DNA from 4 places in the Shewanella sp. GD03713 genome. Region 3 is predicted to be linked to each of the others. Evidence: predicted binding sites of a transcription regulator. Region 3 holds the regulator's gene; each other region holds the start of a gene.
The links. The regulator sigma-54, encoded in region 3, starts transcription at its own class of promoters, with help from an activator protein. The targets are predictions, from matches to a motif close to GTTGGCACGNNNNTNGNNT.
Positions count from the first base shown of each region.

Region 1: a site for sigma-54 is predicted at 1,974-1,992, ahead of N5E87_RS12610 (YccF domain-containing protein). Genes of this name have one in related genera too.
Region 2: a site for sigma-54 is predicted at 6,657-6,675, ahead of flgA (flagellar basal body P-ring formation chaperone FlgA). Genes of this name have one in related genera too.
Region 4: a site for sigma-54 is predicted at 3,782-3,800, ahead of N5E87_RS06080 (YggN family protein). Genes of this name have one in related genera too.

Region 1 covers NZ_JAOCIW010000001.1:2,850,043-2,857,802, forward strand. The annotation lists gene N5E87_RS12595 (hypothetical protein) at 130-303, shown strand; gene N5E87_RS12600 (hypothetical protein) at 581-841, shown strand; gene N5E87_RS12605 (1-aminocyclopropane-1-carboxylate deaminase/D-cysteine desulfhydrase) at 845-1,792, opposite strand; gene N5E87_RS12610 (YccF domain-containing protein) at 2,077-2,484, shown strand; gene N5E87_RS12615 (alpha/beta hydrolase) at 2,547-3,416, opposite strand; gene N5E87_RS12620 (M14 family metallopeptidase) at 3,416-4,441, opposite strand; gene N5E87_RS12625 (ABC transporter substrate-binding protein) at 4,548-5,300, opposite strand; gene N5E87_RS12630 (PGPGW domain-containing protein) at 5,565-5,831, shown strand; gene N5E87_RS12635 (AMP-binding protein) at 6,062-7,760, opposite strand, start outside.
Region 2 covers NZ_JAOCIW010000001.1:1,454,438-1,462,197, forward strand. The annotation lists gene N5E87_RS06475 (N-acetylneuraminate synthase family protein) at 1-562, opposite strand, end outside; gene N5E87_RS06480 (hypothetical protein) at 622-891, opposite strand; gene N5E87_RS06485 (6-hydroxymethylpterin diphosphokinase MptE-like protein) at 891-2,216, opposite strand; tRNA gene N5E87_RS06490 (tRNA-Arg) at 2,265-2,340, opposite strand; gene N5E87_RS06495 (flagellar assembly protein FlgT) at 2,396-3,562, opposite strand; gene N5E87_RS06500 (FlgO family outer membrane protein) at 3,802-4,434, shown strand; gene N5E87_RS06505 (LPP20 family lipoprotein) at 4,431-4,880, shown strand; gene N5E87_RS06510 (flagellar protein FlgN) at 4,983-5,408, opposite strand; gene flgM (flagellar biosynthesis anti-sigma factor FlgM) at 5,411-5,737, opposite strand; gene flgA (flagellar basal body P-ring formation chaperone FlgA) at 5,813-6,520, opposite strand; gene N5E87_RS06525 (chemotaxis protein CheV) at 6,726-7,646, shown strand; gene N5E87_RS06530 (protein-glutamate O-methyltransferase CheR) at 7,748-7,760, shown strand, end outside.
Region 3 covers NZ_JAOCIW010000001.1:767,002-774,761, reverse strand. The annotation lists gene lptC (LPS export ABC transporter periplasmic protein LptC) at 1-400, shown strand, start outside; gene lptA (lipopolysaccharide transport periplasmic protein LptA) at 387-938, shown strand; gene lptB (LPS export ABC transporter ATP-binding protein) at 935-1,666, shown strand; gene N5E87_RS03450 (RNA polymerase factor sigma-54) at 1,772-3,247, shown strand; gene hpf (ribosome hibernation promoting factor) at 3,276-3,563, shown strand; gene ptsN (PTS IIA-like nitrogen regulatory protein PtsN) at 3,566-4,009, shown strand; gene rapZ (RNase adapter RapZ) at 4,006-4,860, shown strand; gene N5E87_RS03430 (HPr family phosphocarrier protein) at 4,847-5,122, shown strand; gene mgtE (magnesium transporter) at 5,335-6,699, shown strand; gene N5E87_RS03420 (molybdate ABC transporter substrate-binding protein) at 6,774-7,601, opposite strand.
Region 4 covers NZ_JAOCIW010000001.1:1,358,020-1,365,779, reverse strand. The annotation lists gene N5E87_RS06090 (DUF885 domain-containing protein) at 1-917, shown strand, start outside; gene N5E87_RS06085 (LysR family transcriptional regulator) at 1,543-2,484, opposite strand; gene N5E87_RS06080 (YggN family protein) at 2,904-3,725, opposite strand; gene glsB (glutaminase B) at 3,904-4,818, opposite strand; gene N5E87_RS06070 (YggL family protein) at 4,818-5,144, opposite strand; gene trmB (tRNA (guanosine(46)-N7)-methyltransferase TrmB) at 5,190-5,906, opposite strand; gene mutY (A/G-specific adenine glycosylase) at 6,086-7,204, shown strand; gene N5E87_RS06055 (oxidative damage protection protein) at 7,214-7,492, shown strand; gene N5E87_RS06050 (YceI family protein) at 7,577-7,760, opposite strand, start outside.

The DNA of each region.
Region 1 (7,760 bases), 2.1 Mb from region 3:
CTTGATTAATGATCATGGAATGGGTAACCTCAAGACTCATTGGTATCATCTTTCGCAATTATGCTAAGGATATTTTATTGTTACAACTTACTCACCTAAGGGTGAATTGAATTAAAAGGAGTGTGGCCTATGTCATACAAAATTAACGGACATGAAATCACAGTGAACTTCCCTGTAGACTCTATTTCAGTTAACAAAACATCCATTGCTTTTACCGATAGACAAGGTAAAAACAAGCAGACTTTTTCAAAGCGTACCGAAGCCTTAAACTTTATGAAATGGCTATTGTCGGCAAATAAATAAGTCTGATTGTATACTCCTTAGAGTACCAAAAACGGTGTTTAGGTTTATTCGGTTCCCATTTTCCTCGCCATACCGAAGCCTAATGACCGAAATAGATAGCCCAATATCACGATTTGCTATCCCTTTACGTCGAATGACGAACTCGTTTGGTTCAGGCGGTATCTAGCTCACACAGATACGTGCCGAACCAAATGTGTATTCCGATAATCTAGATCAAATTAATCAGTATTTGCCCCTGCTAATATAATCACTCACACAATTTGTGAATGTATTTTCTATGTCAAAACCCGATACTAAAACGGCTATGCTGACCTTAATAACCCAGATTAAACAGGTTATTCCGCTCAACTTAGATGAAGCACAAATGTGCCAAGGTGAGTGTTTAGGCTGTTCTAAAAAAATGCTGGAAATGTTGGATGCTGAAATAAGCTATTGGCAATATTCAACCGATACGCCGGGATTGAAAGATCTTAAACATCTTGAAAAGATAGCCACACGCACCCACAAAATATTAAAACGTAATAAGTTAGTTGGCTAAACGCTATCCTGCATCGCCCTCACCGTATTTTCGTCTATATCTTGGCAACATGGTTTGATTTCCTAATAGCCCCCCCTGATGAATATAGAGGATGGAGGCATGTTGCTCGCGCCGTAAATAATCCTCTAACACAATAAAGCCTAAGGGATCGTAGAGTAATTCAAATTGCACACCGCTGGCACAGAGTCGTTGCCACATGGCATAAAACTCAGGATAGAGTTTCCCAAAATGGTATTTCTTCCCCACATTCAAAATCTGTGGATGTTCAGCAGAGTTGGGATTTAACTCATAAAACTGCTGCGTTAAATACTCATCGCCGCCGACAACGGCGCAGGTAAGCACGCGAATATTCAATTGCTGACGCACAAAATACTGATTTAAAAAGAGTGCCGTTGTTCCTGTACCTGCAGGTAAAAACACCTTGAGATCGGAAATTTGCTGTGACTCGGCCCAAGCAGCTATTTCGGTGGCTAACTGACTGACGCCATATTGCGCATACAGGCAGCGCCCGCCTTCGGGAATAAACAAAGCGTTAGGCTCAGCCGGCAAGACTTGCTGCTCAATAAAGTCATTGCAAGTCCAATTAGGCTCACGGTGGAGAAAAGGATTGGTTGCAATCAGGCTTGATAAATCAATGACACGCGTACCATTGGCGATGGCAGCGGCATAATTGCCCGTCGGCAAGGTGCGGATATGGCTGGCAATATGATCCACATAAAAATCGCACTGCCAGCCCTTCAGCTTGGCGAGCGCCGACAGTGAATACAACGAGTTAGCCTGCGCGGAGCCATAACCAATCAGCTTAGTCACGTCAGCAAAATCATGGTCTAGAAAATAGGCAAACTTACGCGCTTTATTGCCACTAAACGCAGGATGCAATAAATCGTCTCGTTTGAGAAATATCTCGCGTCCGGCAAAGGAAAAAGACTCTACAGGACTGTCAGAGAGCAGACGCTGAGTCAGCAGGCTTTTGGCTAACATAGATACACTCGAAGGAAACAAGGCCGTTAGTGTACCGCGAGCTTGCCTACATCGTCCGTAATTATTAAGCATTTTCGCGAAAATCTAGCATTTTTTACAACGCCATACCGTCGCCAAGATAAATATTCCACTGATAAATAAGGAAAAATATTTTGGCACAATTCTCGCTTACTCCATTTAAGTATCAATTAATGATTCTGTGTGTTGGCCAAGGTAATTCCAACACAGATTTAAAATGAGTTAAGGAGTATTCAATGTCACTTTTACGGTTAATTTTCAATATTGCTTGGTTTGTCCTTGGTGGATTTGTGATGGGACTCGCCTGGTGGCTCGCGGGGATTTTGTGTTTTATCAGTATTATCGGTATTCCCTTCGGCCGCGCCTGCTTTGTCATTGGCGAGTTGACTTTCTGGCCCTTTGGACAAGAGCAAATGAATCGTCGTCACTTAACCGGACGTGAAGATTTAGGCACAGGCGCCTTTGGCATGGTGGGCAATATTATTTGGTTCTTGCTGTTTGGAATTTGGTTGGCCATAGGCCATTTGGCCCATGCCCTCGCCTGCTTTGTGACGATTATTGGTATCCCCTTTGGGATCCAACATATCAAGCTGGCGCTATTAAGCCTGACACCGATTGGGCAAACCATAGTAGCGAAAGCGTAATAACCACAGTAGCGAAAGCCTAATAATCACAGTAGCTAAAGCCTAAGTCGGATCACTCAGCACTACTCTGCATCACTGGGTAGTGCTGATAAATAGTTAGTCAGTGATTGCACTAATCTTGCTTCGTGATAGTCCCTTTCTTCATCGAGTAAATCAGTGTAATCAGCAAATGGCTCACTCACTTCCCCTTGTTCTAGACTTATCATTTCGAATAGATAATGCGCCAGTTTGGCTGGCGCATCTATGGTGATGTCATGACCACAATAGGCCAAGACAACTAAGTCGACGTTAAAATGTTGTGCTAATGCCTTACTGGTTTGAATATTCACTAAGGCATCACGATCACCCGATAAAATACTGACTGGAACAGGCAAAAACGCTGGGCAGCGATAACGAAACGCCGCCCACAACTGACGACACGCATTGCTAAAATGCGGTGTCGACTCGTGGCGATATTGGCTCCAACGTGCAATCAAGGCGATATCGCGCCGATGGCGATAGCTGGTTAAGCGCACTATCGTCGATTCGATAGGATTAAGCTGTCGACCACGGCAACGTTTGAGCCAAGCACTCAGGGCATTTAATCCATTAAATCGCTGATACCAAGGCGATAAGTTAGCCGCGCTACTATTCAGCACAAATGCGTGTTTTATCTGCTCGGGGCGCTGCTTAGCCATTTCCATGGCGAGCATGCCGCCCATTGATAAGCCCAGCAGATAAAAGGCTTGTCCCGCTAAATGCTCATCCAATTGTTGCCATATCGAGCTGGCATATTCAGGGATAGTTAAAGGGCTGACTTGGTGAGTGAGGATCCCATTGCCAGGCAAGTCAGGGGTAAAAACGGTGCAGCCCCTTTGCCTTAATCTCTGATCAAAGCCATTCCAATGGCGTTGATCGCGCATTAAGCCCCTGAGTAATACCCACGTTGTCATCAAAAACGCTCCCGATACCAAAACTGCTGCGCACTCTGCGCCAGTTGTGTGAGATGTTCGGGCGTCAGTCCTTCTAACTCCCGTGCGTACGCCGCCTCCATCAAGAACTGCATCAGAACGGTGTGCCGGCGTAAAATCCTGTGGTGCCTGTGTGTTTTTTGCGGATTAAAGAAGCCCGCAAAATTGAATATTTGCCTTGGATTTTTCTTAATCCATGCCCATGAGCCCATCTCTAAGGTCAAAGGTAAGAATGGAATATTGGCTTGAGGATCCTGGGTATGATGCTGGCGGTATAAGTAATCCCAAATATCACCATGGGTGCGATAAAACTGGCTCTGGGGTGCAAGCCGATAATGACCATGATGGGGATAGCTCGCCTCAAATAACTGTTTTAAGTGATAAATGAAGTGGGCATTTTCAAAGGATGCACGCGTGTGGGCATAGGGAAACCAGATATGATCCGTCAAACCAAAGCCAGAATGCGCATCGAGGGAAATAAGACTGGTGCTTTGTCTAAGCAGTTGTTGCACATAAGCCACCAATCCGGCAGTTTCAAGCTCCATGCCGCCAAGGCCACGAAACCAAGGCAGCTTGGAAGAGAGCCGCTGCCCTCCAACCATAAAAGACACTTTTTCCCGGGACTCTATCGGCGCGTTGCGCATCAAGTCGACCTGATTGCCATTACCGCGACAGCCCAGCAGTAACCCGACGGGATTCACCACAGGGACAAAGGCTAAGCGGATGTCCGTTAATAACTGTTGTAGGTGTTTGTCCCACGCAAGGCGCTGCAACAGGCTGTTAAGCAAAGCTAAAATCACCTGGGAGCCAATCCGCTCCACCCCATGCACGCCACCAACGAATAATACGGTCGGACATGGGCGTTCGGTCACGCCTAACTCGACGCTGTAGAGCGGAAAATGTTGATGCCGAAATGGGATGTCCGCAAGAATTTGATATTTTAGCTTAAGATGATGAGTATCAATGAGTTGTGATAGTGTATCTAACTCGAAGGGAATGTTATTCATATCATCCTAGAAAGTGAAATGAGCATAGACTCATAGCCTTAGGACGATATTAATGGCGAACCACGACAAATTTATGACAATAGATTAAGCCAAAGCCAAGCTCACTTTAGTGGCGTGTGACTTCCTCCTGAAAAAGCAACTCCCCCATAATGCTTTCAATATCCAGTTGAGCTAAGCCCTGGTCGAAAACATCCCGCCAATGGCGCCCCTCCTCAGTATTACGAAACGCAACATAGAGCTGTTTATTGGCAAGCAGTTGTTTATTCACCTGTAATTTATCCGCCAATGGCTGCAAATGAGGCTGCTTTAACAGGAAATAGAGTACGTTGACATCAATCACTGCGCCATCGATGCGACCAGCTGCCACTTTCTTGATGTTTTGTTCATCGGAGGTCACGGCCTCGACGGGCTGCGTACCAGAAGCAATCATCAAATCCAGCGAGTCGGTATTCACATAGTCCTTCACAACCCCTAAGGTATAACGGTTCAAATCGGCTAAATAATGCCAGCTAATGGGATGAGATTTTTGCTCAACAATGCCTAATGGGCTGATCCCTATTGGTTTTGAAAAAACAAATTTGTCCGTTTCAAAATAATATTCTGGAAAATAGCCAATGTAATCGGAGCTGGGCATGGCAGCCAATTTTATCGCTCGGCTCCAAGGATAAAAATCGACAACAAGTTGTTGCTCCATGCGTTCGAAGGCGGCTTGAGCGACCGCGACACTTGCCCCCTGTTGTGCCAACTGCTGACCGGAATAAGGCGGCCAGAGTAATGAGGTGAGCTTAAGCGTGTCGGCAAATGCTCCATTGGCCATAGTGACAAGGCAACAGAGCATCAGTGGGCACCAGCGGATCATAACACCTCCCTCAAAGGATCATCTGTTTTAATAGATTGAAAAACAAACAATTCATCACATGCTCATCGGTTAAACTCTTTTCAGTATAATCAGCCATCCCTCAAGGTACAGTGAATATTTGTTACATATTTAACAGGCGGGAACCTAGCTTAAGCAGAAATGATAGGAGTAGACTGAATTTGCATCGATATTCACTGCTCGTCATTCTTGCGGCTAAAGTGGAAGATGAGGCCAACCTGATGAGGTCAACATGGGGGACGCGATATGCCAATTTCTTTCAAAGACAGTAAGTTGAATTTTATGCATCCCGCGATGACTCAAACCGTCATTACCGTGATAGGAGCATGTTTTACCTTAGTCGGAGGGATATTTTTACTCTTACCCGGACCGGGACTGCTCTTTATCCTGATAGGACTAACCCTCTTGAGTACCCAGTATCCTTGGGCAAAACGTTGGCTGCGCCTAAGCCAGCGACAATTAAGTAAGAGTGCGGCTTGGCTCGACAATCAAATTCGGCGCCACCGCCGATAATCTTGAGTCTCCACCTAAACATCAACCCAAGCTCTCGAACTTGGGTTGATTTATCTTAATATGCCCTTGGGCGTAATGATGTTTTAGGGGGATTTTTGCAGCGATATGGCTGACATTTATGAAAGACAGAGTCCGTGCTGTGTAGTGATTCTACATAAACGGATGATAACGCTGCAGAAACGCTAGCTAAACGCTGCCCTAAGGATTTCATCTCAAAACGTAATCACGCCCTAGGCATTAATATCCTCATATAACTCTTGATACATCAGCTCACGCATTTTAAATTTCTGGATTTTGCCCGTGACAGTCATGGGGTATTGCTCCACAAACTTGATGTAGCGAGGTACTTTAAAATAGGCGAACTTTTCGGTGAGGAAATGACGAATATCCTCCTCTGAAATCGTGGCGCCACTGCGAATCTTGATCCACGCGCACACTTCCTCACCATATTTATCACTATGAACCCCAAACACTGCTGCATCTTGCACATCTTTATGAGTATAGAGTTTCTCTTCAATTTCACGGGGATAGATATTCTCGCCACCGCGAATAATCATATCTTTAATACGGCCAACGATTTGCACATAACCTTGCTCATCCATTTGCCCAATATCGCCAGAATGTAGCCAGCCTTCACTGTCGATAGTTGCCGCCGTTTTTTCGGGATCATTCCAGTAACACTGCATGATGCAATAGCCACGGCTACAGACTTCACCGGGCGTATTGATTGGCAGCACTTCACCAAATTCATCGACGATTTTCACTTCGGTATGGGGTAAAGCACGGCCAACGGTAAGCACACGTTTCTCAACTGGTGAGTCGATTTCAGTAATGTGGTTCAGCGGGCTGCACTCGGTTTGCCCATACCCAATTAACACTTCCTGCATATACATCAGGTTTTGTACCCGGCGCATCACTTCTTCTGGGCAAGTCGCTCCCGCCATAACACCGGTACGCAGCGAGCTTAAGTCAAAGCGTTTAAATTCGGGGTGCTCTAACTCGGCAATAAACATGGTGGGTACACCGTGCAGAGCGGTGCAGCGTTCACGCTCAACCACCTCTAGGGTGGTCAGCGGATCGAAGGAATCCCCAGGAAAGACCGCCGCGGCGCCCTTAGCAAGGCACACAAGGTTACCCAGCACCATGCCAAAACAATGGTATAAAGGCACTGGAATACAGAGCTTATCTTCACAGGTAAACTTCATCGCCTCGGCCACTAAGTAGCCATTATTCAGGATGTTGTGGTGCGATAAGGTCGCCCCCTTTGGGCTACCAGTGGTGCCAGAGGTAAATTGAATATTAATGGCGTCATAAGGGCTAAGTGATTCGGCGATTTGCTCGAGCGCCGCCTTGTCATCGGCCGTCACCTCAAGCAATAAATCATCAAAGTTCAACATGCCGGGAGACTGCTCCGCCCCCATGCGGATCACAAATTGTAACTCGGGCAACGCTTTGGCCTGTAATTGCCCTGCGGCGCACACCTTAAGCTCTGGCGCTAACTCATATAGCATCTGTAAATAGTTACTGGACTTGAATTTATCGGCGCAAATCACCGCCCTACAACCCACGTTAGTCAAGGCATATTGTAATTCTTCAGGGCGATAAGCGGGGTTGATGCACACCATGATGGCGCCAATTTTGGCGGTGGCGAATTGGGTTAGACACCACTCAATATTATTGGGCGACCAAATGCCCACGCGATCCCCTGGACCTATGCCCAGTTTGAGTAAGCCTGTGGCCAAGGCATCGATTTGTGCAAGGTATTGGCGGTAATTCCAACGGATATCTTGATGATTCACGACAACGGCTAACTGTTCGGGATAAGTGTTAGCGATATCGTTAAGGTACTGTCCTATGGTTTTTTCAACAAGCTCCGGGGAATTAGGACCCCGGAACTCACTGTATTTAAGTGGGTTTGTTGCTTGAGTC
Region 2 (7,760 bases), 690 kb from region 3:
TAATTCTGTAGCGTTCACGAAAATGCCCAAGCACAGCTAAGTTACAATCCGCTTTTGGCGTCGGATAGGCTGATACACAGTGTAATAATGTTATATTCTGACAACCTGCATTTTGTAATACTCTTATTGCATGATCAATTTCCTCAAAATTAGCCATGCCGGCTGAAATAACAACCGGTTTTCCTGTTTTTGCACAAGCTTCTAAAAGAGCATCCCAAAGTAATTCATAGGATGCAATCTTGTAGAAATCTACATAGGGTTCGAGTTCTGCTACTGCATCTAGATAAAATGGCGTGCAGGTAAACTGGATACCATATTGGTCACAGCTTTGCTTTAATTCTGGCAGAAAACTGACTGGTAGCTCCCACTCTTTGCGTTTTCGGTGTACTTCACTTTTAGCAAGAATTTCTGGTGCAAAAAGTTCTTCAATTTTAAATAATTGAAATTTAACGGCATCACAACCTATGTCAGCAGCTGTTTTGATAAATTCAATGCAACGTTGTAAGTCTCTATGATGGTTACTAGAAACTTCGGCGATAAAAACTGGGGAATGTTTAGTCATAGTGGCTCACAAATAAGCTTTGATAAGGTATTAACGGCAAATGACAGGGAAGCTTTAAATTAGTGTTTTAGCAACTCAATGAGTTCATGCTCTAAGTAATCTGCAAGACTTAGCCAATCGTGTAGCTCCTGAGCTTGTAGCATTGGCGCCAGCATTTGCTGAAATGAGGGTAATTGCATCAGCTCGGGGTGATGCTTCTCTATTGAATCGAGACATAAACGAAATTCCACTGAGCCCTGAGCTTCCTTGCCTAAACGGAAGGAGTGGGCCGCTTGGCAAAGCATGTCTTCTAGGGATTGTTTTGGTGAATTATGTGGTTTGAAAGACATTAAATCAGCTCCTTATATTGCGAACCACGGATTTTCGCGCCCGATAAACTGGCTTGGTAAAACTTCACCTGTGGATGTTTAGCAATATAGCGTTCTAAATGTCGTAAATAAGCGCGAAGATTAAGATCTGTAGCAATCCGTTGGCCTTTGCCATTAATCAACCAATGCTTTGCTTCTTTCACTTTTTGTATCACAGCTTCAACCCATAGTTTTTCAGATTTGTCCTTACTTTCAAATGGATAATCATTCCAGAAAGCATGACTTTTATTATTGCAGTAACAAAAGTCACAGCCTAAAAGCGTGATTTCTTTAGCATGTAACTTAACTGCTAAATCAATTGCTGGGTGAATCACACTGCCATTTGTAAACAGTCTCAGCTTGGGGTTCAGCTGGGCCATGCTGTCGTAAATTTTACTCGTGCCATAAGCCACAAATCTTGGCCCTAGCCATTGGGCTAATACTTCGGGGGCTACCCGAGGAAAATACACAAGATTGATTTCTTGGGTTTCTGATAAAGGCAAATGATAGGAGGAAATTAAACCGTCAATACAGACTACTATATCAGGCTTAATCTGATGGTAAAGTAATCCACGCAAAGCCGTATCCGCAGCAATCAATAAGGGTCTCGATGAGCTTAAACTCAACGCCTTAAGATAAGCATAATGTTCTTCTAAAGACGGACCTGAGCCTATAACGATTGCTTTATATGGATTGGAACTTTTAGTTAAATGGGCAGCATCAGGATCATTAGTAATAAATACCTGATTATCGGCAAAACGCTTAAGGATCTGAGGATCATCGATTTGATGGTGTCGATTGGTGAAATCACGATTAAGCTCCATCACCAAGAGATCCCTCAGTGTGGCATTGTCATCACTGACGAGATTAAGATCTGGAGTAATGGCAACATTCGGAAATTGCAGCGTTGCACTGGGCATAGCATTTAATTGCACATTAGAATGACTTAGCCATTCCCGCTGATCGGTGTAACAAAGCAATAATGCGAATACAGCCAAATTTAAAATGCAGACTTCGATGCGAGTATAGTGTGGATTTTCAATCAACAGACTTGGAACATCACCCATACCCACGCCATAAACCGTGACTTGCTGGGTATTTGAGGGAAGGGTGCTAATAAACAGCTGTGCTTCAGCGATGCGGTCATGCCGGCTACTGAGTTGGATACCATTGACACTAATTGTTTGATTACGTCCCGTAACAAGATGTGCATCGAGATGGTCTATTGATTGGCTCTTTACTGCAGCAGCCACAATTGGCCAGCGTTTAGTAATGATGCTCAAATTAGCGGCAAATAGTTCAGTCATCCGGTTCCTCGGAAGCTTTGGCCCATTGATATCACCGACGTCACTATCTGGTCTCTCCACAGGGACTCGAACCCCGATCGGCCGCTTAGGAGGCGGCTGCTCTATCCTGTTGAGCTATGAAGAGACGCCAGTGATTATACTGGTTTTATCTTTGATTAAAAGGCTTATGATTTAGTTGGTTAAATCTTAAGCGCGATGTCGTTTATCTGTACATTGTCAGCTGCATTTTGGTCAACGAGGACTGCAGTTGCACTTTCTTCGCTGACTTGTTCGATTTTTACCGTTGCTCGGCTCTTAGTGGCGACGGCACGCATTTCGTTGAGTCTATCGGGTAAGTTTTGTTGTAACACGACCTGGAATTTATCGCCAACTCGAATGCCGTGTTTGCGACCTAAGTTGAGGATAATTCTATCGCCTTGACGGCTGACGACTTGTCCTAATAGTGGTCTGCAATTGAGCGTGTTGTCTATATCTCGAGTTGCTTCTTGCATGATCTGGCTGATATTTCTGCCATAGGATGAACGCCAAAATCGGTCACTATTAGGGGCTATGATGGCCTGTTCTTCAAACTCCCACGGGGCAGAGGTACTATAGGTTTTGCTCCACACTTCCTCGCCGCTAATGCCGTGATAGAGGCTGAGTTTAAATTGGAATTGTCTGAGTGGCGCTTCATCCCACCATCCCATAAAGGTTGATTGCACAGGCTCAGTCGATATATCGATGATTTGTGGCAATAAAATATATTGGCTATCGGTGATTTCACTCAACCAACTAGGGAGTCGATAGCCGCGGATATCGACAAGTTCCTGTGCGATATCAAGCCGCTCTTTGGCATGGATATGGCTAAAACCAGTAGATGAGTAGCCATCAATACTATTACCCAGTTTCTCGGAGATGACTTCTTCAAATCCCGATAATTGTCCGTAGCGTAACTGTGCACGGTCTTTTATTTGCGCTTGGGGAATTAAGATGGCGGCCTTTAATTGGCCTGCCGGGCATTGCTGGGTTGGGTCATCATTGAGATCGAGCCTGAGGGATACATAGATTTTATTGCCTTGAATACGCTCGCTCACCAATTGAATGCTAATCGCCTGGGCATAACGATTAATCGCAAAGCTGTTTTGCGTTAAGTTGCCATTAGTCGTTTGCTGTTCGCTGGTGATCTGGATACCGGTACTGAGCGTGGCATAACTCACCGCTTGATTGATGGCTTCTTCACGTGCTTGGGCGATGTTGCCATTGGTGATCACCGCTTCTCCACTGGCCTCGACCCATTCGGCGTTTGCCTGTGCAGCAAATAGCAGTAGGCTGCTGATTATGAGCAAGTTCTTTCTTAGTATGTTCATCAATAAGCCCTTAACTAAAATTGCTGGGATGAGTCAGTTTACTGGCAGTGCTTTATGGCTTTAAGCAAATTGTATGCCTGAATTATCGTGGTCTAGGGATAAAGTTATCAATAGATTTGTCGATAATCTGAATAGTTCATTAAGCGCAATATTTTGACTTGGTCTAATACTTGCTTGCTTTATGGCAAAGATTGCGGCTCCCACTGGGCCACATTGATACTGATGACGAGGTTACTCCTATGCTTAAGCGTGCATTCATTCCTCTGGCACTGTTAGTGCTGGTTGGGTGTGCGACTAAACCCGTGGCACCGCCCAAACCTAGCTTAGCTGACGGCAATGGTTTGCCGCCTACGGCGACAATTAATCATCTCGCGCAGCGCATTGTGACTGAGTTAGTCAAGCAGAATGATGCCTTGCGTCCCGACCAACCTATCGTTGTTGCCACGCCAGTGTTAGTGGGGAATTTGAGTAGCACCAATGCGCTGGCGCAGCAGCTCCAGCAAGGGCTGATGACGTCTTTGCATAGCTTTATGTTTAATGTGGTGGATTTGAATTTAGGTGATGGGCTGAGTGTGACGGCTGATGGCGATTTTATTTTGACGCGCGATTGGCAAAAGCTTTCGACCAACTTACCCGTTGACCATATTGTGGTATCGACGATGAGCCCCACGACCAATGGCATGGCAATCAACACTCGGATTGTTACCTTGAGTAATAACCGCGTGGTGTCAGCCTCTCAAACCTATCTGACCCAAAAAGAGTTGAGCAATTACATGCAGCCTTCAGAGCAAGTTATCTCTCAGGATGGGATTTTATACCGCCAGTCGAGCCCTGGCATGAATGAAGTGCGAGTGCTAGGAGATGGAAAATGAAACGCTACCTATTCATTGTTGCGGCGCTCCTACTAACAGGGTGTGCTGCCAAAGATAAATATGTTCAGTGGGAAGATGTACCGCCAAGCAGTTTTCCTAAGCTGACGGCCATAGGTTATGCCCCGCTAGCGACTCAACCGGCTAAAGAGCAGTCCCAACGAGTATTGATGGCGATGCAGGCCTCAAAAATTGTGGCTTATCGTGAACTGGCTGAACAAGTGTATGGACAAAAGATCACCGCCAATAGCAGTGTCAGTGATTGGATGCTGACAGATGACAATGTTAAAGCTTCTGTGACTGGGGTGATCCGCGGCGCGAGAGTGGTAAAAAGCTATCCGGCAGGGGATCACTATGTCACTGAGTTGGAGCTTGATTTTGCCAAGGTATGGCAAATTTACCAACAGCAGAGCCGCCCACAAAGAATTAAAGACGTTACCTATTTTTAGCACTAGGGCAGGGTGACTAGTCCTTGCAGTACCAATAAACAAAAGCCGCACTCAGTTTTAGCGCGGCTTTTTTTATATCCCGTTTACTATTTACTGCTCGACTTATGCTTTTAAATCATTGCCTAAGCTAGAAAGGGTCGAAGTTCTGCCTTTATCGTTATAAGTCAGAGTGGTCGCGTTTCGGCTCGCCTGTAAGGCTTGGGCAAAACGGTTTAGACTCGCCAAATTCATCTCGATGAGACTGGCATTTTGAGCGTTAAGATCCTTACATTCGGCAAGGGCCTCTTTTACGGCGGCCATTTTATGGGATAGTTCTACTTGCGAGGAGAGTAAGGATTTATCGCTGTGATTGGCCAGTAAGTCATCGTTGGCCTTGAGTTCTTGCAGGCATGTTGATTTTTGCTCCGCAAGCGATAAAAGCAAATCGGCGTTTTGGTCAACCAAAGCGCCTTTTTCCTTAAGAATAATCTGTTTAAGAACAGCCAAATGGGCGTGTTGTTGATCTACCAGTTTAGCTATTTCTGTCATAGTTACTCTTTATTGAGGTCATTCAATTCAGCTTCGAAGCTGGCAATGTTGGCCGCCAACTTTTCGGGATCAATTTTATAGCGACCTTCGGCAATCGCTTGCTTAATTTCAGCGACTTTCTTTTGGTCGACTTCAGGTAGGCTGGCCATTTTGGTTTGAGCTCCTTGTAGCTGTTGAGCTTGAGCCGTAATGACAACAGAGTCACCTTTTTGTTGAGTCGATTTGGCCGCAACCTGAGTCGATTGCTCGCTTTCACTGCTCTTTTTAGTACTGTTTGAACGGACTTGCGCGGCCGCTCCGGCGTTAAATTTGCTAATATCAATTGCCATTTTAGGCTCCAGCGTCGTGTATACGGGATTTCTTAACTGGGGTATCGGCAGCCCAACGAAAAGCTTTAGCTTATTTTACATTCTAACTTCGACTTCGCCAATGGCTGTGACTATAGCATCTAGTTCCTTGTTTGAGCTGCTATTTTTGACCCTAATTTGGTCACCAATATTACCATCTTGCAGTGCTTCACCCACGGTTTTTAGCACAAAATTACTGGAACGGACATAAATCGACACTGAATCATTCTTACAGACAAAGCAAAGGTTGTTGGCAAAAATGGGAAAATTTTTGGCAACACGGCGTTTAACCCGTACGCCTGAAAGTTGGCTGGTATCGCTAAATTGCATTCCGCGTAAACTATTTTGATCAATATAACGGATTTCAACCTGAGTCGGACTGATTAACTCCCCTGGCGCCAGTGTTTCGCTGGCAACGACCACAGGGAACAGAATATCAACACGCACCGACATAAAAATCTGCCAAGGGTAGGCCAAATCAGGTGTATCACAGCTGACTTTTACTGTGTTGTTGCGGCTGATTTCCCTATCGGATGCTAGTTCAACTTTTATTGGGGATGCGCATTGTGCTGGCAGTAGTCGGTTGTCGATAGGTTGGGGAGCGATTTCCACTTTGGCATTCGCTGGCACTGAAATCTTTTCATTAATAAGGGCTTTAGCTAACTCTGATATCGCCGATACGCTAGGTACCTCGGGAGCTGCATTGGCCGCCGAGGTGAGAAATAATGCGATAACACATAAAAAATATACTAAATTTACTTTCATAATGAAGAGACTAGCTTGTAACGCCAGAATGCACCTATACTTTTATCAAACGTGAAACTGTCCTGTGTCGTTAAGGCCAAAATTTCGTGTCAGAAGTTTGACTCAGTTTCAACTATGGTTATGGATAACAAGACGCAAGCAATTAATATGCCTATACTCAAACGAGTTTTATGGCCGTACATAAACAGAACAACAAGGCAGAGTTATGTCGAGTATTCTTGATTCAGTCAACAAACGCACCCAACTCGTAGGTCAAAACCGACTAGAACTATTGCTATTTAAGTTGAATGGTCGTCAACGTTTTGGGATTAACGTATTCAAAGTGAAAGAGGTTCTGCAGTGTCCACCATTAACGGCCTTGCCTAAACTTAATCCCTACGTCAAAGGGGTGGCACATATTCGCGGAACGACCATTTCAGTGATCGATTTAAGTGCCGCAACTGGCGGACGTCCGCTCGCGAGTACCGAAAATTGCTTTATTATCATTTCAGAATATAACCGCAGCGTGCAAGGTTTCTTGGTCAGTTCAGTTGAACGTATCATCAACATGAATTGGGAAGCTATTATGCCGCCACCGCAAGGTGCTGGCCGTTATTCCTATTTGACGGCGGTGACTGAAATTGAAGGCGAGTTAGTCGAAATTCTCGATGTTGAAAAGATTCTTGATGAAATCTCCCCAGTAAAAACCGCGATTAGTGAAGAAGTCAATGAGCAGCTCACTATCGATAGAAGTCAGCATTATCACATCATGGTGATTGATGATTCGGCTGTGGCTCGTAAACAGATTATTCGCGCGTTGGAATCATTAAACTTACAGATTGATACGGCAAAAGATGGCCGCGAGGCATTGGACAAGTTAAAGGCGATTGCTGGTGAAATGAACAATGTCGCCGAAGAGATCCCATTAATTATTTCTGATATCGAAATGCCTGAAATGGATGGTTATACCTTAACGGCAGAAATCCGCGACGATCCAAAACTTAAGCATATTAAGGTCGTTTTACATACCTCACTCAGCGGCGTGTTCAACCAGGCCATGGTGCAAAAAGTAGGCGCCAACGACTTTATCGCGAAATTCAATCCTGATGAATTAGCGGCAGCAGTGAACAAGCATTTAAGTTTGTAGTGAAAGTGTGGGTTAGTGCCTAGTAGCGCTTTACGCTATAATCTAGCCCTTATTACATGATTGTTGGCACTTATTTGGGTGCTTGCTATAGGATCTAGGACGTGAATGTGCCTG
Region 3 (7,760 bases):
GCAAGGGCAAGTTAACAGTCGCGTCACGGCAAAGCACATGGAACACTATGAGCTGAAAAACCAAACCGACTTTACTGAGCCCGTCTATCTTGTCTATCCCGACCAAGGTAAAGCAAAATGGCAGATCCGAGCCGATCAAGGTCGACTCAACAAAGATACCGGCAAGGTTGTATTAGAAAATAATGTTATTATCGATGCCATCAGCCCTGGTGAACCCATACAGACATTGTCCACCAGTTTTTTAGAACTCGATCTCAACACTATGATAATGACCTCTGACCGCATCATTTACGTCACAGGGAAAGATTTTAATATTCAAGGGCAAGGCCTTTATGCCGACCTTAACGCGCAGGAAGTGCAATTGACCAGTCAGGTAGTAGGAACCTATGAAGCAAAATAACATATTACTTGCCGGCCTAATGCTAATCACCAGCATGAGCGCCTTCGCCAAGGTTGGTGACTTACAGCAAGAAGTGAAAATTAAAGCCGTTAGCCAAACTGCAGACATTAAAAACAACCAGATCATTTTCTTCGGTCCGGTTGAAGTCACCCAAGGCTCGATTAAAATCCATGCGGATCAACTACGTGCATTTTCTGCCGAAGGGGAAAACAGCAAGATTTTAGTGGCAACCGGTAATCCTGCGACTTATAGCCAGATCCTCGACGATGGACGCCCAGCTTCAGCGAGCGCGAAAGAAATTCGCTACGAAATGGCGACCCGCACCCTGACCTTGACAGGCTCAGCCAGCCTAGACCAAGCGGGTAGCCAAGTGACGGGTAACCTCATCCGTTACGATATTATTCAGCAAAAACTGATCGCTGAGAGCACGGGTAGCGGTGATGATCGCGTGATTACCATTATTCAACCTGACAACTATCAGGAAGAGATCAAGAACCAGCCCGCGGACAAACCTGTGAAAAAACAGGACTCTAAATGACCCAAATCACCTTAAAAGCACAAAATCTCGCTAAGAGTTATAAGAGTCGTCAGGTTGTGAAAGATGTCAGCCTGACGGTGAAAACGGGTCAAGTTGTCGGCCTACTCGGCCCAAACGGCGCGGGTAAAACCACCACCTTTTATATGGTCGTGGGCTTAGTCAAAAGCGATAAAGGCCATATCTTTATCGACGATGATGATTTAACCGCCGATCCTATGCACCTGCGCGCCCGTAAAGGCATTGGTTACCTGCCACAGGAAGCCAGTATCTTTCGCAAGCTGACCGTGCATGACAATATCATGGCGGTACTGCAAACCCGTAAGGAGCTCAATCGCGATCAACGCGAAGAAGAGCTGGAGCATCTGCTCGAAGAGTTCCATATCACCCATATCCGAGATAGCCAAGGCATGTCGTTATCGGGCGGTGAACGTCGCCGCGTCGAAATTGCCCGCGCCTTAGCGGCCAATCCTAAGTTTATTCTGCTCGATGAACCCTTCGCCGGTGTCGACCCGATTTCGGTTATCGATATCAAGAAAATCATCGAACAACTCAAGAGCCGAGGCCTTGGGGTACTGATCACAGACCACAATGTGCGCGAAACCTTAGACGTCTGTGAACATGCCTACATTGTTAGTCACGGAAACCTGATTGCCGAAGGAACTCCCGCAGAGATCTTAGACAATCAGCAAGTTAGGGCTGTGTACTTAGGTGAACAATTCAGGCTATAGTTACTTAAACAGAGCCAATTAGCCTTGAATTTTGGCTTATAAGCGCCATCAATATGATAACAAGCGGCCTAAATTCAAAATAATAACGTAGGGATCAGCGGTAACATGAAAGCGTCACTCCAGCTCAAACTGGGTCAACAGTTAACCATGACGCCACAACTTCAACAGGCCATTCGTCTGTTGCAATTGTCGTCATTGGAACTGCAGCAAGAGATCCAGCAAGCCTTAGACTCTAATCCTCTTCTCGAGCTGGAAGAGGAGCAATTCGACGCGCCTACCGAACGTAAGCAAGATATCGCCGATACCGACTTTAGCGAAACGACGGCCCAGCCACAGGAACAAGACAATTCCACTGTGGACATTGCCGAGTCGTTGACCAAAGAATCCCTGCCCGAAGAACTGCCCATGGACACCACTTGGGATGAAGTCTTTACCGCCTCGCCAAACTCAGGTTCTGGCGCCAGCCGTGAAGATGACATGCCCTTCCAAGGGGAAACCAGTGAAGGCCTGTACGAACATTTAGAATGGCAAAAAAACCTCACGCCCTTCTCTGAAACCGATTTAGCCATCGCCACCGCGATTATTGATGCCATCGACGATCAAGGTTATCTCACTCAAAGTACTGAAGATATCCTCGAGGCCATGGGCAATCCTGAGATAGAACTGGATGAGGTCGAAGCCGTACTCAAGCGTATTCAACACTTCGATCCCGTTGGTGTCGCCGCAAGGGATTTAAGCGAATGTCTGCTTATCCAACTCTCCCATTTTTCGCCGGATACCCCACACCTCGAAAACGCCCGCATGTTGATCAAAGATCATTTAGATCTGATCGCCGCCCGCGACTTTAGGTTGTTGATGCGTAAGACCAAACTTAAAGAGGACGAGTTAAGGGACAGCATAGCGCTGATCCAAACCTTAAACCCTCGCCCCGGTTTGCTCATCACCCCTGTTGATGAAGAATATGTCATCCCCGATGTGTCGGTATCGAAGAAAAACGGTCGCTGGGTGGTCGAGTTAAATCCAGATTGCATGCCAAAAATCAATGTTAATCAGCAATATGCAGCCATGGCGCGCAGCACCAAAAGCCAAGCCGATAGCCAATTTATCCGCGGGCATCTGCAAGAGGCCAAGTGGTTTATCAAAAGTCTTGAAAGCCGTAACGAAACACTGCTCAAGGTGGCAAACTGCATAGTGCAATATCAACAGGGTTTCTTCGAATACGGTGAAGAAGCCATGAAACCTATGGTCCTGAACGATATCGCTGAGGCGGTAGAGATGCATGAGTCCACCATTTCACGGGTGACGACGCAAAAATACATGCATACCCCAAAGGGACTTTTTGAACTAAAATATTTCTTCTCAAGCCACGTCGGGACTGATGATGGCGGTGAGTGCTCATCCACGGCAATCAGAGCCTTCATTAAGAAACTGGTTGCAGCGGAAAACCAGAAAAAACCATTAAGCGACAGCAAGATGGCACAGCTTCTGGCAGAACAGGGAATTAACGTTGCGCGCAGAACCATTGCGAAGTACAGAGAAGCGATGCTTATTCCCCCTTCCAATCAGCGTAAAAGTTTATAGCCTAAAGTGGAAATCGGAGGACGTTTATATGCAAATAAACCTGAGTGGACACCATATCGAGATTACTGAATCGTTACGGGCTTATGTTGAGGAAAAGTTTTCAAAACTTGAACGTCATTTCGAACAGATCAATAATGTGCACGTTGTGCTCAATGTTGAGAAAATGCAACAAATTGCCGAAGCGAGAATCAACCTCACCGGTGGTGAAGTCTTCGCGACTTCAGAGCATGCAGATATGTATGCTGCCATAGACGTCCTGATCGACAAGCTTGATCGTCAGGTTATTAAACACAAAGAGAAGTTAACAAAACACTAGCAATGGAACTTCGTACCATACTGCGGCCGGAATGCACGACCTGCGCCACTCCGGGCAGTAAGAAAAAGGTACTGGAACTTATCAGCGACTTAGCCGCTGCCCAGTACCCCACCCTCTCATCTCAAGAGATCTTCGAAAGCCTAGTGGCGCGCGAAAAGATGGGGAGCACAGGTATAGGTAACGGCATCGCCATTCCACATGGTCGATTAACCGATATAACACAACCCATAGCCATATTGGTGAAATGTGAGGAGCCGATAGCCTTTGATGCTATCGATAAACAACCTGTCGACATTTTATTTGCGCTGCTGGTGCCTGCTGACCAATGTCAACAGCACTTAAGCACTTTGTCCTGCATGGCTGAAAAGCTCAGCGACAAACAAATATTGAAGCAATTGCGCAAGACGCATGATGAAACGGAACTCTATCAGGTAATCACTGGATGAAACTGGTCATAGTGTCAGGGCGCTCAGGCTCAGGCAAATCGGTCGCACTAAGAGTGCTTGAAGATCTCGGCTATTATTGTGTCGATAATCTTCCGTTGCCGCTGATTGGCAGCTTACTCGAACAGCTCAAGGGCAGTAACGATCTCGTCGCCATCAGCGTCGACGTGCGTAACCTGCCGGAGCAAGACAAGGTACTCGTCAAACAGCTCGCAAGCCTGCCAGAGGGCACTGAACTTACCAGCTTCTTCTTAAATTCCAGCGATAAAGTACTGTTAAAGCGCTACAGCGAGACTCGGCGCTTACATCCCTTATCTAAGAGCCGAGTATCACTGCAAGAAGCCATCAAGCTTGAAGGCAAATTGCTCGAGCCCCTGTCACAGCAGATGGATCACTACATAGATACCTCGAATCTGAATATCTATGAACTCAGCGACCAAGTGCGGCAAATCCTGCTTGGCAGTGTCGATAAGGAACTGGTGATCAACTTCGAGTCCTTCGGTTTTAAGCATGGTATGCCAACCGAAGCCGACTTTATGTTTGATGTGCGCTTTTTACCCAATCCCCATTGGGAACCCGAGCTGCGCCCCCTTACCGGCTTAGATGAACCCGTTGCCGAGTTTTTAAATCGCCAGCCGCTGGTCAATAAGTTCATCTGGCAAATCGAGAATTTACTCGAAACTTGGTTGCCCCACTTAGAGCGTAATAACCGCAGCTATCTGACCATCGCCATCGGCTGTACCGGCGGTCAGCACAGATCGGTTTACGTGGCCGAACAACTGGCTAAACGCTTTAGCAACGGCAAACACAAAGTGAATGCCCGTCACCGAGAGTTAAACCATGCCAAAGCTTGAGCGCCAAGTCACCATCTGCAATAAACTCGGTTTACATGCCCGCGCCGCGACAAAGCTCGTGGTGTTGGCCTCAGAGTTTGATGCCAGCATTACGCTGATCCAAGGTGAAAAACAGGCCTCTGCCGCCAGTGTTTTAGGGCTACTCATGCTGGAAACGGGTATGGGTAAAACCATTACCCTGATTGCCGAAGGCCCAGATGCGGAGCCCGCGCTCAATGCCATTTGCGCGCTTATCGACGCTAAGTTCGACGAAGCCTGCTAATTGCCTCGACATCTCATCTCGATGCTCCCTACCGTTATTCAGTACCCTGTTTGGTTTTGATTTCAGCACCTTATACCAGTAAAACACATTTGTGACTCGACGCCCTCCCGTGCGCTAAATTACAATATACTGCTGCGCTTTGGCTTAAGTCCTTTGGCTTAAGTCCTCAACAGCCAAACGCCCCTATCCACCGTCGCCACTTTGGAGGAAACATGCCTGTAGAAGCCTCAGACAGCTTACAAGTCGAACAACGTCTCGACCAACTGAGCCATGCCCTCAATAGCGGTATGTTTGTGCATGTCAGGCAAATGCTGCAAAACATGGCGGCGTCGGATATCGCATTGATTCTAGAGTCCTCGCCCCCTAAAGCGCGGCAAGTGTTATGGCAACTTATCGATCAGGATCAGCTCGGGGATATTCTCGATGAACTCAGTGAAGAGTTAAAAGATCCGTTGATCCGCGCCATGAGCCCTGAACGGGTCGCCAAGGCTACCGCCAGTATGGATACGGACGATCTCGCTTATATCCTGCGAAGCTTGCCGGATACCGTCTATAAGCAAGTATTGCAGTCAATGAGTCTGCAAAACCGCCAGCGGGTGGAGCAGGCGCTCTCCTACCCCGATGAAACCGCGGGCAGCCTCATGAACACAGATACTGTGACCTTAAGGCCCGATGTGAATATCGATGTGGTACTGCGTTATTTGCGCCAACGGGGCAATCTGCCCGATACCACTGACACCTTATACGTGGTGGATAAGCACGATCGCGTACTCGGCGGGGTAAAACTTGCGGATCTGCTCACCTGTGATCCCAATACTCATATCAGCAGCATTATCGATACCGATATCGAGAGCATTCCCGTGGGCATGTCCGACAGCGAAGTAGCGCAGCTGTTCGAGCGCCATGACTGGGTATCTGCGCCAGTGGTCGACAGTGAGGGCAAATTACTCGGGCGTATCACCATCGATGACGTGGTGGATGTTATCCGTGAAGACGCCGAGCACTCCATGATGGGGATGGCGGGGATGGACGACGATGAAGACACCTTCGCCCCTGTGGTAAAGAGTACTTTCCGCCGCTCACTCTGGCTGACGATTAACCTGTTTGCCGCCCTGTTAGCAGCCTCTGTCAGCAATATGTTTGAAGGCACAATCGAACAATTCGCCACGATTGCGATTTTAATGACGATTGTACCGAGCATGGGCGGGGTCGCGGGTAATCAAACCTTAGCCCTAGTGATCCGCGGGATTGCCTTGGGCCATATTGGCCAGAGTAATGCCCGCTGGCTGATTGGCAAAGAACTCGCCATTGGCTTTTTGAACGGCCTCATGTGGTCGATTTTGGTGTTTATCGCGGTATTAGTTTGGAAAGATGATATGGCGCTTGCCAGCCTGATTGGCGGCGCAATGCTCATCAATATGACAGTCGCCGGACTGGCTGGCGCCAGTATTCCGCTGATCTTAAAACGCTTGAAAGTGGATCCGGCGTTAGCGGGCGGTATGGTACTCACCACTGTCACCGATGTCATTGGCTTATTTGCCTTCCTAGGATTAGCGACCCTGTATTTAATGCACTAGCACAGGCCTAAGCCTTGCTAAAACGAGCAACAAAAATGGCGCCATAGGGCGCCATTTTTAATAGACGATTAGCACTATTTTTTAGGCGGCTGAAAGCCATAGCCCGTTAAAATCGCTTGTCCCTCAGGGGATAAAATAAACTCGGCCAGAGGCGCGGCCGCACTATTGGCATCCTTCAACACCAATAGGCCATAGTCGGCGCCAACGGCTAACTCTGGCGGTAAATCGACAATCTTGAGGCTAGGCACTTCTTTTTGTGCCAGCACCGCATTGGTGCAATAGGTTAAGAATACGTCCGCCAGCTTATTTTCCATCACCCAAGCATAGGGATTGCGATCTTTGGGTGGTTTAGCACTCTCTGGCCCACCCGTTAGCTGCAATGCTTTGGTTTCTAATGTGGTTTTTGCATTGGCTTTTAAAGCCTCGGCTTTCGCAAACACAGCCCAAGCATAATCCCCCGCGGGATCGGCTTTTGGCGTTGACGTCCCAAGCTTTATTTGCGGCGCGAGCAGGGTGTCTAATAAGTTCGCACTGGTGAGTGGTACATCCGCCTGGGCAATGGCACAGAGCTGGTTACGGGCAAACATTTGCACCTGTTGACCCGCTCCCGCATCGACTAAGGCCTGCGGGTGTTTCATATTCGCCGAAGCGAAAATATCCACTCGCTCACCCTCTTGGATCCGCTTGAGTAATAAGCCCGAAGGCGCATATTGCGCCGCGACTTTAGCGTCGGACTTCGCCTGATAGGCGGCAATAATATCGTTCATTGCCGCCTTTAAACTGCCTGCGGCCCTGAGTTCAATAGGGGTTGTCACCTCAGCGCTCATTGGCGCGCCTTGTACCATTCCCGCCATCAATGTCGCCCCTAAACTGATTGCTAACACTAAACCCTGTTTTGCCATGCTGTTATCTCCGTTTGCACAGGAAAATGTCCTAGTGCATACAAGACGGCAAAACCTTTAGCGGATCAAGTATTACCGCTGCTGGATAAATTCAAATCGGGACGATTGTGGCCAAGATCACTTAAGTCGTTTAGGTGAATGGACAAATTGTCCCCGAAT
Region 4 (7,760 bases), 590 kb from region 3:
ATCAACTTGGTCTTGCCGAAGTGGAACGCATCCATAATGAAATGCGCGCCATTATGAAAAAGGTGAATTTTAACGGCACCTTGCAAGAGTTCTTCACCTTTATGCGCGATGATCCGCAGTTCTATTATCCAAATACCGCCGAAGGCAAGGCGGCATATTTAGCCGATGCAACCAAGCTTATCGATAATATGCGCTCACGCTTGGATGAAGTCTTTAAGGTTAAGCCTAAAGCAGCCATGATAGTCAAACAGGTTGAAGCCTTTAGGGAAAAATCCGCTGGTAAAGCCTTCTATGAACAACCGGCGCCCGATGGCTCTCGCCCTGGTAGCTACTATGCCAACCTCTACGATATGAAAGCCATGCCTAAATACCAGATGGAAGCACTGGCTTACCACGAAGGGATCCCTGGCCATCATATGCAAATCGCTATCTCACAGGAGCTAAAGGATATTCCTAAGTTCCGTAAGTTCGGTGGCTATACCGCCTATATCGAAGGTTGGGGGCTCTACAGTGAGTCTTTCCCGAAGGAGATGGGCTTATATGCTGACCCTTACTCCGATTTTGGTCGACTGGCGATGGAGTTATGGCGAGCTTGTCGTTTAGTGGTCGATACAGGGATCCACGCCAAGAAATGGACCCGCGAACAAGGGATAGCTTATTACGTCGATAATACCCCTAACGCAAAATCCGATGCGAAGAAAATGGTAGAGCGTCATATTGTTATGCCATCTCAAGCCACAGCCTATAAAGTTGGGATGATTAAGTTACTCGAACTGAGACACAAGGCGGAAAAACAACTGGGTGATAAATTTGATATCCGGGATTTCCATACTTTAGTCTTGGCTAACGGGGCACTGCCTTTGGATGTGCTAGAAGAGCAAGTCGATCAATGGATTGCCAGCGTCAATAAAGCCTAAGCATAAAACCTTGGGAGGCTAACGCTAGCCTCCCTTGAACGCCGTTGCGAATAACATCGTTAAATCGCAGCCAATAAAAAAGCCACTATCAAGTGGCTTTTTTATTGGATTTATCACCGGCTTGGTCATAAAACCCTATCTCACTGTGGGTCACTATATTTAATGTATTAAGCATAAGCACTTAACACTCGGTGTGACTTTAGGGTACAGAGAGACAAAACTCGTTTTCCGCACTCAACCACCAGAAAAAAATTACCTCAGCCTAATGAGCTGAGGTAAACCAAAAACTAGGATGATGGTTTAAAAGCCAACATTGTTTTAGTTCGCAAACTTCTGCTGGCTGTGATCCGAAACTGCATTGCTGCCAACCTGTACGCTGATATCGAAAGGGGTCATTTCCGATAAAAGTGTAGGACTCAGGTCATTCCGAATCATCTGGCATCCATTGTATTCATTTAAGAACAGACTTCAATACACCCACTAAAAAGCTGTTTTAGAAAACCCTAAAAAACCAAACTAAAATACAAACCAAAAATCACATAACAAATTGATTTTAATAGAATCTAAAAACTACCAAACTCGCTCAAAACGCATTGAACGCATTTTAAGAACAATGTTTCCAAAATTACTGACGTTCACTGAAGAGTTCCGCATAGGGAATATCCCAATAAGGCGGATTACCAATGTGGTCTTTAATAAACTCAATGAAGGCACTCACCTTAGGCGCTAAGTGTTTACGGCGTGGATAAACGGCCTGTAGCGGTAAATGATGAGTCAGTTGCCAATCCCTCAGCAGCGGCACTAAGGTGCCCTTAGCGATTTCATCTTCCATCAAGTAACTGGCAAGATAGACAACCCCTAAGCCACTGATCGCAGCTGATTTTAAAGCGGGAGCGTTATCCACTCTAAAGTTACCAGAGACACCTATCTCACAGTAATCATCGCCCTTTTTAAACTGCCACATGCTGTGCTCATGCCACTCACCTTGATACACCAAGCAGTTATGGTCGACTAATTGCTCTGGACGCGACGGTTCACCATGTTTAGCAATATAATCAGGCGAGGCAACGAGTAGGAACTGACACTTCATCAAAGGGCGCGCCACCATACCCAAGGGAAGCTGCTCAGACATAGTTAACAATAGGTCTAAACCTTCGCTGACTACATCCACCTTATGATCTAATAAGCTGACTTGCAGCTCGAGTTCAGGGTGTTTGGCCATAAATGATGGCAGCGCGGGAATAATATGCATAGCACCAAAGGACTGGGAAATCCCCACCTTTAACACGCCGCGGGTGGCATCGTTTAAGTTATGCACGCTAGCAATGGCCTGTTCGGCATCGCGAAGCAACTCTTCACCTTGCAGATATAACAAATGTCCAGCTTCAGTCAGACTTAAGCTTCGAGTGGTACGCTGGATCAGTTGAACACCGAGTCTATGTTCGAGATCGGCTACCTGCGTACTGACCTTAGATTTAGAGATCCCAAGCCTTCTTGCGGCGGCACTAAAACTACCAGCTCTGGCCACATGAGTAAAAATCGCAATAGGTTCTAACAGTTCTAACATGGAAAGTCGCCTTAAGCAGTTTCGACAGTGATATTAACTTTCGGAATAGCATAGGAATGCAGCACAAATGCCTTGAAGCATCCCTCAATGCCTTAATATCTCACAGCAATTGGGTTCGTTGTAGAGATTTAGCCCGAAAAAGTCCGCTAAAGTAGAGTGTTCTATCTGACTGAATTGCCAGCTTTTCATTATATTTTAAGAGTATACCAAACATTAGTCTTTAGAATGTAATATTCCATAGTAAATAGCCGCAAGCAATTAGATTAATATCATTCCGCTTGGCTAAAATGAATCAAGAAAAAGCCCCAGACACTTAACGTACTGGGGCTTTTTCATTTATATCACTGTATTTATGGTGTCAGTTAGGTCGAGATTACCTGACTCCAACTAGTGTTGGTTTTAAGCTACTCTGCAGATCACTATTCACGTAATTCATGGTGAGTGTTTTGCGTCAACACATAGGGGGCTAACTCTGGCACTTCTTTACGCAGTTGATTCTCAAGCACCAGCAGGTTTTCAAAACGGTCACATAAACGGTCGGCTTTCGCTTCAATCCCCTTAGATTGGGATTCAATTTGCTGCTCAATATCATCGCCCAATCTATCCATTTTTTGTGAGAATGCGTCCATCTTAGCTTCGAAGGACTCACCGTCGCCCGCAAGGATTTGGCTGCCGATATTCATCATTAGAGTGCCAATGGAGTTTTGCACGATTTGCTCCATTTCCTTATCAAATTCGTCGTTAAAGGTGTTTTGCATCGACTCTTCAGTCGCACCAAGGTAAAAACTATCGCCCTGCTTGTAGGCTACGGTATCAACACGCTTCTGCACGCCCGCCATCATCTCATCAAATTTAGCGCCAGCCGCATCGCCCATCAGTGGTGTTAATGCCATACTTACAGCTTGAGAGGCCAGTGCAACGGCTTCGTTGACTAATTCAATGACCTCAGGAACCTGAGTCGACACCTCATCGGCATACTGGCTCACGAGCTTTTTCTGTTTGTCGGTTAAGGTTACCTGCTTGCCTTCAACGTATAACTTGTCAACCTCGATACGATACTTCTCGGTGCCCTTCTCGCTCATCACTAATTTTTTCGGTTCGACTCTCACATCATAGTTAAGGGAGACCTCACAGCGCTCATCGATTTGCGGCTCGGTTTTCGCTTGTGCTGATTGCAAACCAGAAGCGCCTAAAATAACACCCGATAATGCCACTCCGGTTAATAGTGTATTTATCTTCATTGTTGTTCATCCTTTAATCTGAGGAATTCGACTAAGCTAACGTGCTAAAAGACGAATAGCAGAAGATGTGCCAACTTTGTAACAATATGATTAGTATGAAGTTATAAAAATTAGCACCGAGAGCAGATTAGTAAATTTCACTAATATTTAGCCTAACAGTGCTAATAAAAGAGTTAAATCAGAAGATTGAACGTCCGAGACGCTGGCTGAGATGCTCAAGCATCGCCGTCCCCGCGAGGGAGTTACCTTGATTGTCTAATTCGGGTGACCAAACGCAGACCGAGAGCTCCCCGGGGATCACCGCAATAATGCCGCCGCCAACACCGCTTTTACCAGGCATACCAACACGATAGGCAAACTCACCGGCGCCGTCATACAAGCCAGAGGTTGCTAACAGGGCATTTAATTGCCGAGTCTGTACCTGCGAAATAAGCTCAGTGCCATCTAAGGTTTTACCGCGGTTGGCTAAATACAACATCGCCCGCGATAGGTCAGCGCAATTCATTTTTAAGGCGCAATAATGAAAATAAGTGCGCAGCACTGTATCGACATCGCCTTGAAAGTTACCGAAGGATTTCATCAGATAAGCGATGGCCGCATTACGAGCACTGTGCTGATATTCAGAATCAGCTACTTGCTTGTCGAAACAGACTTTATCGTTTTGACTCAGCGCCCTGACCAACTCCAACATCCGATGCTTAGGCGCCCCTAAACGGCTCTGCAATAGGTCAGCGATAACTAACGCGCCAGCATTAATAAAGGGATTGCGAGGTTTACCCCGCTCGAGTTCAACTTGGACTAACGAATTGAAGGAGTGTCCCGAGGGTTCTTTGCCGACACGGCTCCAAATTTCGGTTTCTTCATATAAAGTTAGCGCTAAGGTTAAGCTGAAAACTTTAGAAATACTCTGAATTGAAAATGGCTCAAGGTAATCGCCTGCGCCTATGGTTTCACCGTCAATTGTGGTCACAGCAATGCCCAGTTTACCAGCATCAACATTGGCGAGCGCAGGGATATAATTAGCAACCTTTCCTTGGCCGAGCAAGGGCCGAACTTTGTCGACCACTTCCTCTAATAACGCCTGTTCTGGCATTAACTCCACCAGATATCGTACAGATCGCTAACTTCAAGTTGAGTCACTTTTTGACCCGCCCAGAAAGCCTTCACTGCAGCAACATCTTCTTCGGTGCACTTACCGATAGTTTGGGTAGCAATAATACCTTCCCACTCGATATGACCACCGCCGTGGAAACCTAACTTACGGGCTTCAATGACTTCATCGATAAACTTATCGACTGTTGCATCAATATCGGCTTCAGAGACAGATGCATCGAAGGTCCAAGTAATGTCAAAACCTAACTCTTGGAATTCATCAACGCGCATTTTCTTACGTAAACGACGGCTACGATTCTTTGCCATAGTGATTTTCCCCGTTGTGTTAAAAAATAAAATCCATAAAAGATGTTAAGCGATACGCTCAAACATCAGATCCCACACGCCATGGCCGAGGCGATGACCGCGGGCTTCAAATTTAGTCAGTGGACGATGATCTGGGCGCGGCACCACGGTACCATCGGCGGATTGGTTTTTGTAACCATTGGCCGCATTCATCACTTCCAGCATATGTTCGCTGTAGTTTTCCCAGTCGGTCGCCATATGGAACACGCCGCCAATCTTCAGTTTACGGCGAATAAGCTCAGCAAACTCCGCCTGCACGATACGGCGCTTGTGGTGGCGCTTTTTATGCCACGGATCAGGGAAGAACAATTGCACGCGCGCAAGGCTGCCATCGGCGATAGCATGTTCTAACACTTCCATTGCATCATGGTGATACACGCGAAGATTAGTCACCCCAGCAGCGGCAGCGTCACTTAAGCATGAACCCACGCCAGGCTTATGGACTTCAATACCGATAAAGTTCTGTTCTGGAGCTTCTTGTGCCATTTGTACTAAAGAGGCGCCCATGCCGAAACCGATTTCCAGTACGGTATCGGCTTCGCGACCAAATACTTCGGTCAGGTTTAATGGTGTTGGGCTGTAATCTAAGCCCATTGTTGGCCACTGAGTCTCAATGGCTTGCGCTTGACCTTTAGTCAAACGACCTTCTCTTAGGACAAAGCTTCTGATCTTACGCAGATACTTGCCTTCTTCATTAAATTCAGCGGTAGTGACTTCGCTCATTTTTGCCTCGTCTCGTGGACAACACCATCTAAAAAGAAGGGCATTATCCAAAGTTCAACTTACAGTGCAAGCACTAATGGAGGCGAAGTATAACAAGATTATCCTAGAGAGCGAATCTAGGCCGATTTTTCGATGGGGTGTTACTTGTTTGCCAACCAATCTCCCGCTACACTGCGCCGATGAAATCTACAGCCTCCTTTGCTACACGTATCGTTAATTGGTACGACACCCACGGTCGTAAAACCCTCCCTTGGCAGCAAGATAAAACCCCATATCGAGTATGGGTTTCTGAGATTATGTTGCAACAAACTCAGGTAGCGACTGTAATCCCCTATTACCAGCGTTTTATGGCACGTTTCCCCGATGTGTTAGCCCTCGCTAACGCGCCGGATGATGAAGTACTGCATCATTGGACTGGGCTTGGTTATTACGCCAGAGCTCGCAATCTACATAAAGCCGCTAAGATGGTTCGCGATCTGTATCAGGGGCAATTTCCAACAGACTTTGAGCAAGTGTTAGCGCTGCCAGGTATTGGCCGCTCGACAGCAGGTGCAGTGTTATCCCTATCACTTGGGCAACATCATCCGATCCTTGATGGCAATGTTAAGCGCGTATTAGCAAGACATGGCGCGATTGCGGGCTGGCCCGGTCAAAAACCTGTGGAAGAACAACTCTGGCAATTAACCGAGCAGTTAACGCCAGAGCAGGATATTCAAAAATATAACCAAGCCATGATGGATATTGGTGCCAGTATTTGTACTCGCAGCAAACCCAATTGTGCCGCTTGCCCAGTGGCTATTGATTGCAAAGCTCAATTAATGGGAAGACAAACTGAGTTCCCCGGTAAAAAGCCTAAGAAAACTATCCCAGAGAAAGCCGCTTGGATGTTGGTTTTACTCAAAGATAACCAAGTCTTCTTGGCTAAGCGCCCTCCTGCCGGCATTTGGGGCGGACTCTGGTGCTTCCCCGAATTTAGTACTCAAGCCGCACTCAATGCAGAGCTTGAGGCCCAGGGTTATCACGCCGCACAACTCGAACCATTAATCGGTTTTAGGCATACCTTTAGCCATTTCCATTTAGATATTCAGCCCATGCTACTGAATTTAGATAGCCAAGCAAATGGCTACGACAAGCAAACCTTGGGTATGCAGAGCGTGGGCGCAGTCATGGAACAAAACCAGTCTCTCTGGTATAACATCAATCAACCTTCCAAAGTGGGACTCGCCTCCGCAACCGAGCGCGTGTTGGCCAACTTGGGATCACTCGTAGCTATTGCTAGCAACCTCGACAGTCAGTAAGGAATAATCATGGCGCGTACAGTCAATTGCGTATATTTAAACAAAGAAGCCGACGGCCTAGACTTTCAACTGTATCCAGGTGATTTAGGTAAACGTATTTTCGATAACGTCAGTAAAGAAGCTTGGGGCCTATGGCAGAAAAAGCAGACCATGCTGATCAACGAAAAGAAGCTCAACATGATGAATGTTGATGATCGTAAATTTTTGGAAGAACAAATGACCTCTTTCCTCTTCGAAGGTAAAGACGTGGAAATTGAAGGTTTTGTGCCTGAAAAGGGTCAGGAATAAGCCTAAGCGCCTATCCATAAAAGCAAAAAAGCGCCCAAAGGCGCTTTTTTATTCGCTGATAAATGCAGCTCAGTAGCGTTAAGCTTACTTACGCACGCCTTCTACCACTAAATCTAACTCAACATTGGCAGACGCTGGGCCTAAATCCATCTTGATACCGTAATCTTTCATCGCAAACGTGGTAGTACCGGTAAAACCTGCACGGTATCCGCCCCAAGGATCTTGACCTTCGCCCACAGCATGCGCTTGGATTGCCAACGGTTTAGTC